Regions from separate parts of the Paenibacillus graminis genome, predicted to be linked through region 1. Evidence: riboswitches for the same ligand, from Rfam matches in the RefSeq annotation. Region 1 holds a riboswitch; the other holds the start of a gene.
The links. A riboswitch is a leader RNA that binds a small molecule or an ion and turns the genes downstream of it on or off. The one in region 1 is predicted to bind glycine.
Positions count from the first base shown of each region.

Region 1 (4,211 bases):
TTATCACCGGGGTGCTGTGCGTGGTGCTAGCGGCGAAGGGCAACCTGATGAGTTATGTGTTTGGTATGTACAATACTGTTGGTTATGCATATTTGGCCTACGTCAACGGTTTATTTGGAGAGGTTATGCTGAATCTGCTATTCTTTGTTCCTATGAATGTCGTCGGCTTCTACATGTGGAAAAATAACAGTAATAACGGTAAGCTGTCCATGCGTCAGCTGGAGCTCAAGGGCCTGCTTCTAGTGGGGGCAATCTGCATAGCGGGCTGCCTGCTGCTGGGATTTGGGTTATCGTTCATACCGGGGCAGAACTCGCCGTATATTGATGCCATTACGACGGTGTTATCCGTTGTGGCTACACTTTTGATGGTTCGGAGATTCAAGGAACAATGGCTGGTCTATATCGTCCTCAATATGTTCACGGTGCTGCTGTGGGTCATTCGAATGCTGGAGGGGAGCGGGGAAGGCCTGCTGATGATTGTCATGTGGAGCGCATATCTGGTTAACGCTGTATACGGCTACTACAATTGGAACAAGGGAGCTAGGGAGGTGTCCGCATGAAGACACTTGGCTTAACACTCGGGAAGTTCGCCCCGCTGCATAAAGGGCATCAGTTCATGATCGAGACGGCGCTGCAAGAGGTCGATGAACTGATTGTGGTGATCTATGAGACGACGGTGACAACGATCCCGCTGCATGTCCGGGCGAACTGGATTCGCAAGCTCTACCCGGCGGTTCGGGTGATCGAAGCCTGGGATGGGCCGGATGGGTATTCGGACGACCGGGAGCATGAGATAAGGGAAGAGCAATATATTCTGGGGCTGCTGAACGGCGAGCAAGTGACGCATTTCTACTCCAGCGAATTTTACGGAAAGCATATGAGCATCGCTCTGGGCGCAGTGGACCGGCGGGTGGATGAAGCCCGCGGGCGGGTGCCGGTTTCAGCGACCATGGTCCGTTCCGATCCTTACAAGTACCGGGCATATGTGAGCGATATTGTATATCGGGACTTAATTACAAAAGTGGTTTTTGTGGGAGCGATGTCGACGGGCAAATCCACAATTACCGAAGCATTGGCCCAGCGGTATCGCACAACCTATGCGGGCGAATACGGGCGCGATTATTGGACGGAGCATCAGGTGGACCGCAGAATCAGCCTCAAGGCGTTCGATGAAATCGCTGTAGGCCATATGGAGCGGGAAGAGCAGGCTTTACTGCAAGCGAATAAATACCTTTTTGTCGATACCAACGCGATCACGACTTATATGTTTGCCCTGGATTACCACGGCCGGGCGCCTGAACGCTTAACCCGGATCGCTTTGGAAAATGCGCAGCGGTATGACCTTTTTTTCCTCTGCGACGATGATATTCCTTACGAGGATACATGGGACCGCAGCGGGAATCAGAAGCGGCATATTTTCCATAAGCAAATCATTGCAGACTTGAAGGAGCGGCGGATTCCCTATATTACGCTCCGGGGAAGCCTGGAGGAACGGATGCACAAGGTAGATGACGTGTTGGCAAAGTTCAAGCCCTACACTAATTATTTTGGCGAGCGCGGTAATTAATGTTATTGACAAAAAGCCCGGCTATGATTAATATTGAAAAATATTTACACGAAGTTGACATCAAAAAACTAAAAAGCTAAAAGCTATGATTGCTATGGATGACACTATAGCAGGAGCAGCTTCTGGAGAGACCGTGGGGATTCCCCGGCGCCGAAGGGTTCATAATCTCAGGCAAAAGGACAGAAGAGTACTGGATAATTCATTTGTTGTTCTGATCACCGTCAGAATCACTTATGTATTTTATTTATTATTCTTATGACCTGAGAGATTGGAGCCCATCCAGTCTCTTTTTTTATTGTCAGCATTCCTTGTTCGTTTTTTCACGTGGAAAAATTACTTAGATTTTAGAGGGGGAGTTTCAGTTGGCACCACAAGAACTAAAGAGGGATTTAGAGAATCGGCATGTTCAGCTCATTGCCATTGGCGGGACCATCGGCACCGGATTGTTTTTAGGATCGGGTAAAGCGATACAGCTGGCAGGGCCATCCATCATCTTTGCTTATCTAATCGTGGGTATTGCCGTTTTTTTTGTGATGAGGGCATTGGGAGAACTTCTGTTGTCTAAAGCAGGTTATCAATCGTTTACAGACATTGCCGAAGACTATCTTGGGCCGCGGGCGGCGTTTGTAACCGGATGGACCTATTGGTTTTGTTGGATCATGACGGCTATGGCTGACATTATCGCTGTTGGGGTATATGTCCAGTACTGGTTTGATATCCCGCAATGGGTCCCTGCCGTCATCTGTTTAATCATTTTATTAGGACTCAACTTATTAACTGTAAAAAATTTCGGCGAATTGGAATTTTGGTTTGCCTTAATCAAGGTAGTGACTATTCTCGCATTGATTGCCATCGGAGCCATTTTGCTGGTGATTGGATTCAAAACAGATGCCGGCACAGTGACGCTCAGTAATATTTGGACACATGGGGGAGTATTCCCGAACGGAATTTCAGGCTTCCTGCTTTCCTTTCAAATGGTTGTGTTCGCCTTTGTCGGTGTGGAACTGGTGGGGGTATCGGCAGCGGAAACTTCCAATCCGGAAAAAAGCATTCCGTCGGCGATTAATAAAATTCCTTTGCGAATTCTATTTTTCTACGTGGGTGCGATTATTGCCCTATTATCCATCAACGCATGGACGGAGCTTAATCCGGCAGAAAGCCCTTTTGTAAAAACATTCAGTTTAGTGGGGATTCCCATTGCCGCAGGCATTATTAACTTTGTCGTATTAACTTCAGCCGCGTCTGCCTGCAACAGCGGGATGTTCTCCACAAGCCGAATTCTATATAATTTGAGCAGAAATGAGCAGGCCCCCTCCCATTTTGCCAAGCTGAATAAAAACCATGTGCCAAGCAACGCTTTGCTCATATCTACGCTTGTCTTATCCGTTGGCGCTCTTTTGAGCAAGCTGATTCCGGAAACTGCCTTTGGAATCGTGACAACCATTAGTGCCATTTGTTTCATCTGGGTCTGGGGTGTCATTCTAGTCTGTCATTTGCGGTATAAGAAAACCAAACCCGAATTGCAGGCCGGATCAAAATTTAAAGCTCCGCTGACACCCTTTATTAATTATGTCGTCCTTGCGTTGTTTGCTGCAATCCTCATTATTATGCTGTTTGCTGAAGAAACGCGTCCGGCCTTATTGCTGACACCGCTATGGTTTATTCTATTGTTTGTTTTGTTTACGGTGAATAGAAGAAAGAGGGAAAAAACAAATATCCAAGGTTTTGAACCTATGGAAGGATAGCCGGGAATTCCTTTACTGTGGCTTTTTCGGGTTAATCCACGTTGTCAGGGTGCCATCATTTACCACAAAACCATTTCGCTTCTGCTTCGTCCAACTGTATAGGTACAAATCTATACAAAAGGTGATGAATATATGGATAAGCGCAATGCTGCACTTCTGTCTCTGCTAACCCTTTCACTCTATTCCTCCGGCGTTGTCCATGCGGATGCCCGGCCGCAGGCCGAAGCCCGGGCGATCTCCGTCTACCTGGACGGCCAGCGGATTCAATCCGGGGTCCAGCCGCTGAATCTAAACGGTACAGTGTTAGTACCGATGCGCGGATTATTTGAAGCGCAAGGGGCCAAGCTGTCCTGGAACAACGCGGATAAAACGGTCACCGCAATTAAGGCGGATACCACGCTTACGTACCGGATGGGAGCGGGAACTGCCGAGCTGAACGGGCAGACACTAAGTCTGGCGGTTCCCGGCCAAATTGCCGAGAACACGGCAATGATCCCGCTGCGCTTCGTCAGTGAAGCCTTGGGCAATAAGGTAGACTGGGTACCCGGCACCCAATCCGTGCAAATCTCCTCCGGGATTATCTATGAAACCTCGATTCTCCATGGAGTCAACCTCCGCAGCTTACCGGATGCGAAGAGCGATCCCGTAAGTCCGGAACTGCTCTCCGCAGGTACGAAGGTACATGTGGTGAGCGTTGTCGATGCCCTGTGGTTGAAGGTGGTGACCGGGAACAACCGGACGGGATACATCTCAGCCAAACCGAAATATACCGATTACACCAGCGGCTCCCTTACAGATAAGCAAGCGGAGGCTCTGATCGCTTACGGTAAGACCTTCCTCGGCACGCCGTATGAATTTGGCGCTTCACCTGACCAGACCGCAACCTTCGACTGCTCCTC
Region 1 covers NZ_CP009287.1:7,035,025-7,039,235, reverse strand. The annotation lists gene pnuC (nicotinamide riboside transporter PnuC) at 1-560, shown strand, start outside; gene PGRAT_RS30475 (AAA family ATPase) at 557-1,567, shown strand; glycine riboswitch at 1,680-1,760, shown strand; gene PGRAT_RS30470 (amino acid permease) at 1,930-3,312, shown strand; gene PGRAT_RS30465 (C40 family peptidase) at 3,445-4,211, shown strand, end outside.

Region 2 (4,211 bases), 500 kb from region 1:
TCCGTGCCAGCGGCGCTGAAGCTGGCTTTTGGAAGACATGCTGACACTACGGAGGAACAGGCAGAGGAGCTGATCTCCTTGGCAGCCGTGACCAGACGCAGCGGTGTACTTGCCCTGGAGAAACGGGCCGAAGAGCATCCCGACCCCTTTACCAGCGAGGGCCTTATGCTTATTGTTGACGGTACAGATCCCGGGCAGGTCCGGCAGATTCTGGAGCTGGAGATGGACGCCAAGGAGCTGAAGTACGAAGGTTATGCCAAAATATTTGAAGCTGCAGGCGGTTATGCGCCCACCATGGGCATCATCGGCACAGTCATGGGGCTGATCCGCGTGCTCAGCAATCTTACCGACCCCTCCAATTTGGGAGCATCGATTGCAGTCGCTTTTACGGCAACGCTTTATGGTGTAGCCAGTGCTAATCTAATATTTTTACCCATTGCCTCCAAAATCAAATCCCGCTGCCAAAGTGAACTGGGTTCGATGGAAATGCTCATGGTAGGCATTCTTGCCCTGCAGAACGGGGATCATCCCCAGCTTGTGCGCAAAAAGCTCCGTTCCTTCCTGAACCGGTCCGCTGGAGAACACAGCACCAACCATACAAGAGGCCTGTCATGAGACAGAGAAACCGGAGAAAACCCCGCACAGGAGGCCGGGAAAGCCGGGACCGCTGGATGATCACCTATGCGGATCTTATTACGCTGCTGCTGATTTTTTTCGTGATTTTGTATGCCATGAGCAGTCTGGACACACAGAAATTTAATATTGTGACCGGTTCTTTATCGGACACCTTTAAAAGTGGAAATCCGGTGCTGGAGGGGGGCAACGGCGTGCTGGAGGGTCAAAAAGGAATCGAGTCCGAGGGAACAGGCAAGGGGCAGAATGGCGGAACCGGAGGCGGTGCTCAATCCGGTGTGAATCAGGAGCAGCAGAATGGAGGCGGAACCCCGTCCGGTCCTCCTCCAGAAGGCACACAGCCAACGGCACGTGAACAGGCCTTCCGCGATCAGGAAGCAAAACTGGCTGCGCTGATGGGCGTCATTACCCAATATGTCGAAGACAATAATCTGGGCGACCAGATCTTTGTGGCGGACAAGCCGCAGGGTATCGCAATTACGCTGAGCGACCGCTATCTGTTTGATGTCGGCAGAGCCGAGCTCAAGGCGCCTGCCTTTCCCGCGCTGCGGCAGCTGTCCGGCCTGTTCCGCGGGATTGGAGCGACAATCAGCATCGAAGGCCATACGGACGATACCCCCGTAACGGCAGGCTCACGTTATAATGACAACTGGGAGTTATCCGGTGCCCGCGCCCTTTCAGTGCTGCGCTTCTTTTTAGATAAAGAGGGGCTCAGCCCCAGTAAGTTTCAGTATGCCGGATATGCCGATACCCGTCCTGCCGTCAGTAATTCCACCCCGGAAGGCCGGCAGAAAAACCGCCGCGTTGAGATTACAGTCCTGCGGCAGCTCCAGGAAGAAGAGTAGCTTCACCTGTCAACTGCAGGAGCTCAGCAGGACTTCCCTCTCTCAGTATTCCACATTAAAATATCACAAAAAGACAGACCTCACACATTAGTAACACTTAATGTGATGGGAAAGGCCTGCCTTTTTTGTGTGCCGGAAAACTGCTGTCTTCCGGGTATTTATTCTCCAATTAATTCGCGGTAAGCTGCCGCATCTAGCAGGCCGGATGCCGCTTCCGCAAACTCTCCACTGATTTCCAGTTCAAAAATCCATCCGCCGCTATATGGCTGATCGTTAATCAGTTCCGGGCTGGCTTCCAGTGTGTCATTGATTTTGGTCACAGTTCCCGATACCGGGGAATAGAGCTCCGACACCGTCTTGACGGATTCGATGCTGCCCACGCTGTCTCCTGCGGAGATGGCTGCACCAACCTCAGGAAATTCCACAAATACGATATCGCCAAGCAAATGCTGGGCATGATCCGTAATCCCGATACGCACTACGCGCCCTTCACCCTGCTGTGCCCATTCGTGCTCTTCGCTGTACAGCAGGTTGTCTAGCACTTCACTCATTCTTAAGCCGCCTCTTTTCCAAATTTGGAGTTGTAAAATTAGTTATAGACTAAGTTATCGCGCCGCTCAATGTCAATATTACTGACAGGAAAATAAAATTTGTCATCTTTTTGACGTTTTTTTGTTGACAGCGGAGTTGTATACCCGGTTTAATGGAGTCAGTAGAAAACAATACGGTTTGCGAATGATGGCATAGGGAGAGACTGCCTCACAGGAGGGCAGCGCCGAAGGAGTAAGCCCGGGAGGGTGAATCTCTCAGGCAAAAGGACCTTTGCCGGACGCATCTCTGGAGAGCTATCCGGACCTGCCTGGCAGCGTCACGGATCACCAACGGGGAAACCTGCTCGCTGGATAGCAGGGTAACTCTCAGGTACAAAGGACAGAGCGAAGGACTTATATGCGGGTTGTGCATATTTGTCTTTCGCCTGTCCTTTTTCGCGTGTAATCAGACAAGGGAGTGAGCAGATGGAAGCTTTGAAAAGAACGCCTTTTTATGATCTCTACTCCGCCTATGCGGAGTCCAGATGTATTGATTTCGGCGGCTGGGAGCTGCCGGTGCAGTTCACGGGAATCGTAAAGGAGCATGAGGCCGTCCGCCAGCAGGCCGGACTGTTCGATGTATCGCATATGGGTGAATTCATGGTCAGCGGCAGCGGTTCGGAAGCCTTCCTGCAGCAGATGACCACGAACGATGTCAGCCGTCTTCAGGATGGCGGTGCTCAATACACGCTGATGCTCTACCCGACCGGCGGAGTTGTTGATGATCTCCTGGTCTACCACCTCGGGGAAGAGCGTTACATGCTGGTCGTCAACGCCTCCAATATCGACAAGGATTTTGAGTGGCTGCAGGAGCATCTTACAGATGAATTCAGCGGAGTGACGCTGAAAAATGTCTCGGATGAGACACTGCTGCTCGCACTGCAGGGACCACTTGCCGAGACGATCCTGGCCGAAGTGACCTCAGCCCCTCTCGCTGAGCTTGCCCCCTTCCACTTCATCGAACGCGCTGTAGTCTGCGGTGTAGAGGTCCTGCTCTCCCGTACCGGATATACCGGGGAAGACGGATTCGAGCTGTACGCCCCGGTGGACACAGCGGCTGCGCTGTGGAACGGCCTGCTTGCCGCAGGTGCCCCGTACGGCTTGACCCCCGCCGGGCTTGGCGCACGCGATACGCTGCGTTTCGAAGCAAAGCTGCCGCTGTACGGCCAGGAGCTGTCGGCGGATATTACGCCGCTGGAAGCCGGAGTCCAGTTCTTCGTGAAGTTGGACAAAGCCGGTTTCATCGGCAGAGACGCGCTGCTGAAGCAAAAGGAATCCGGACTGCCCCGCCGCCTCGTGGGCCTCGAAATGATTGACCGCGGCATTCCGCGCTCTCATTATCCGGTCTATGCGGGTGGAGTCAAGATCGGGGAGGTCACCACAGGCACACAGTCCCCGACACTGAAACGCAATTTGGGCCTTGCCCTATTGGATGCTGCCTATACAGAAATTGGAACAGAGGTTTATGTGGAGATCCGCGGCAAGCAGCTTAAGGCGGCCGTGGTCAAAGCGCCATTTTATAAAAAGAGCCAAGGAGTGAAGCCGCAATGAAGCACCGTTATCTGCCGATGACCGAACAAGACCGCAAGGAGATGATGGAAGCTGTCGGGATTCAGTCCGTGGAGAAGCTGTTCGCCGATATCCCGCAGTCCGTCCGCTATCAGGGAACGATGCCGATGTCAGAGGCACTGGATGAATACGCATTGCTGCGCCATATGAAAGAGCTGTCCGACCGCAATGCCAGCTTCGACACCCACGCCAGCTTCCTCGGCGCAGGGCTGTATGACCACCATATCCCCGTGGTCATTAATCATGTCATTTCCCGCTCGGAATTCTATACGGCATACACGCCTTACCAGCCGGAGATCAGCCAGGGAGAGCTGCAGGCAATCTTCGAATTTCAGTCCTATATCTGTGAGCTGACCGGCATGAAGGTCGCCAATGCCAGTATGTACGATGGCGCGACCGCCTTCGCGGAAGCCGCGGTGCTTGCAGCCGGAGCGACGAAACGCAAAAAACTGGTCGTTTCCCGGACGGTACATCCGGAAGCACGCCAGGTGCTGCGCACCTCTGCGGGTGCATGGGGCCTGGATGTTATAGAAATAGACTACAAAGACGGCGTAACAGATCAGGCGAAGCTCGC
Region 2 covers NZ_CP009287.1:6,535,052-6,539,262, forward strand. The annotation lists gene PGRAT_RS28340 (flagellar motor protein) at 1-615, shown strand, start outside; gene PGRAT_RS28345 (flagellar motor protein MotB) at 612-1,478, shown strand; gene gcvH (glycine cleavage system protein GcvH) at 1,637-2,029, opposite strand; glycine riboswitch at 2,214-2,310, shown strand; gene gcvT (glycine cleavage system aminomethyltransferase GcvT) at 2,495-3,619, shown strand; gene gcvPA (aminomethyl-transferring glycine dehydrogenase subunit GcvPA) at 3,616-4,211, shown strand, end outside.
Region 2: linked by a shared signal. The riboswitch ahead of gcvT (glycine cleavage system aminomethyltransferase GcvT) and the one ahead of PGRAT_RS30470 (amino acid permease) in region 1 are both predicted to bind glycine.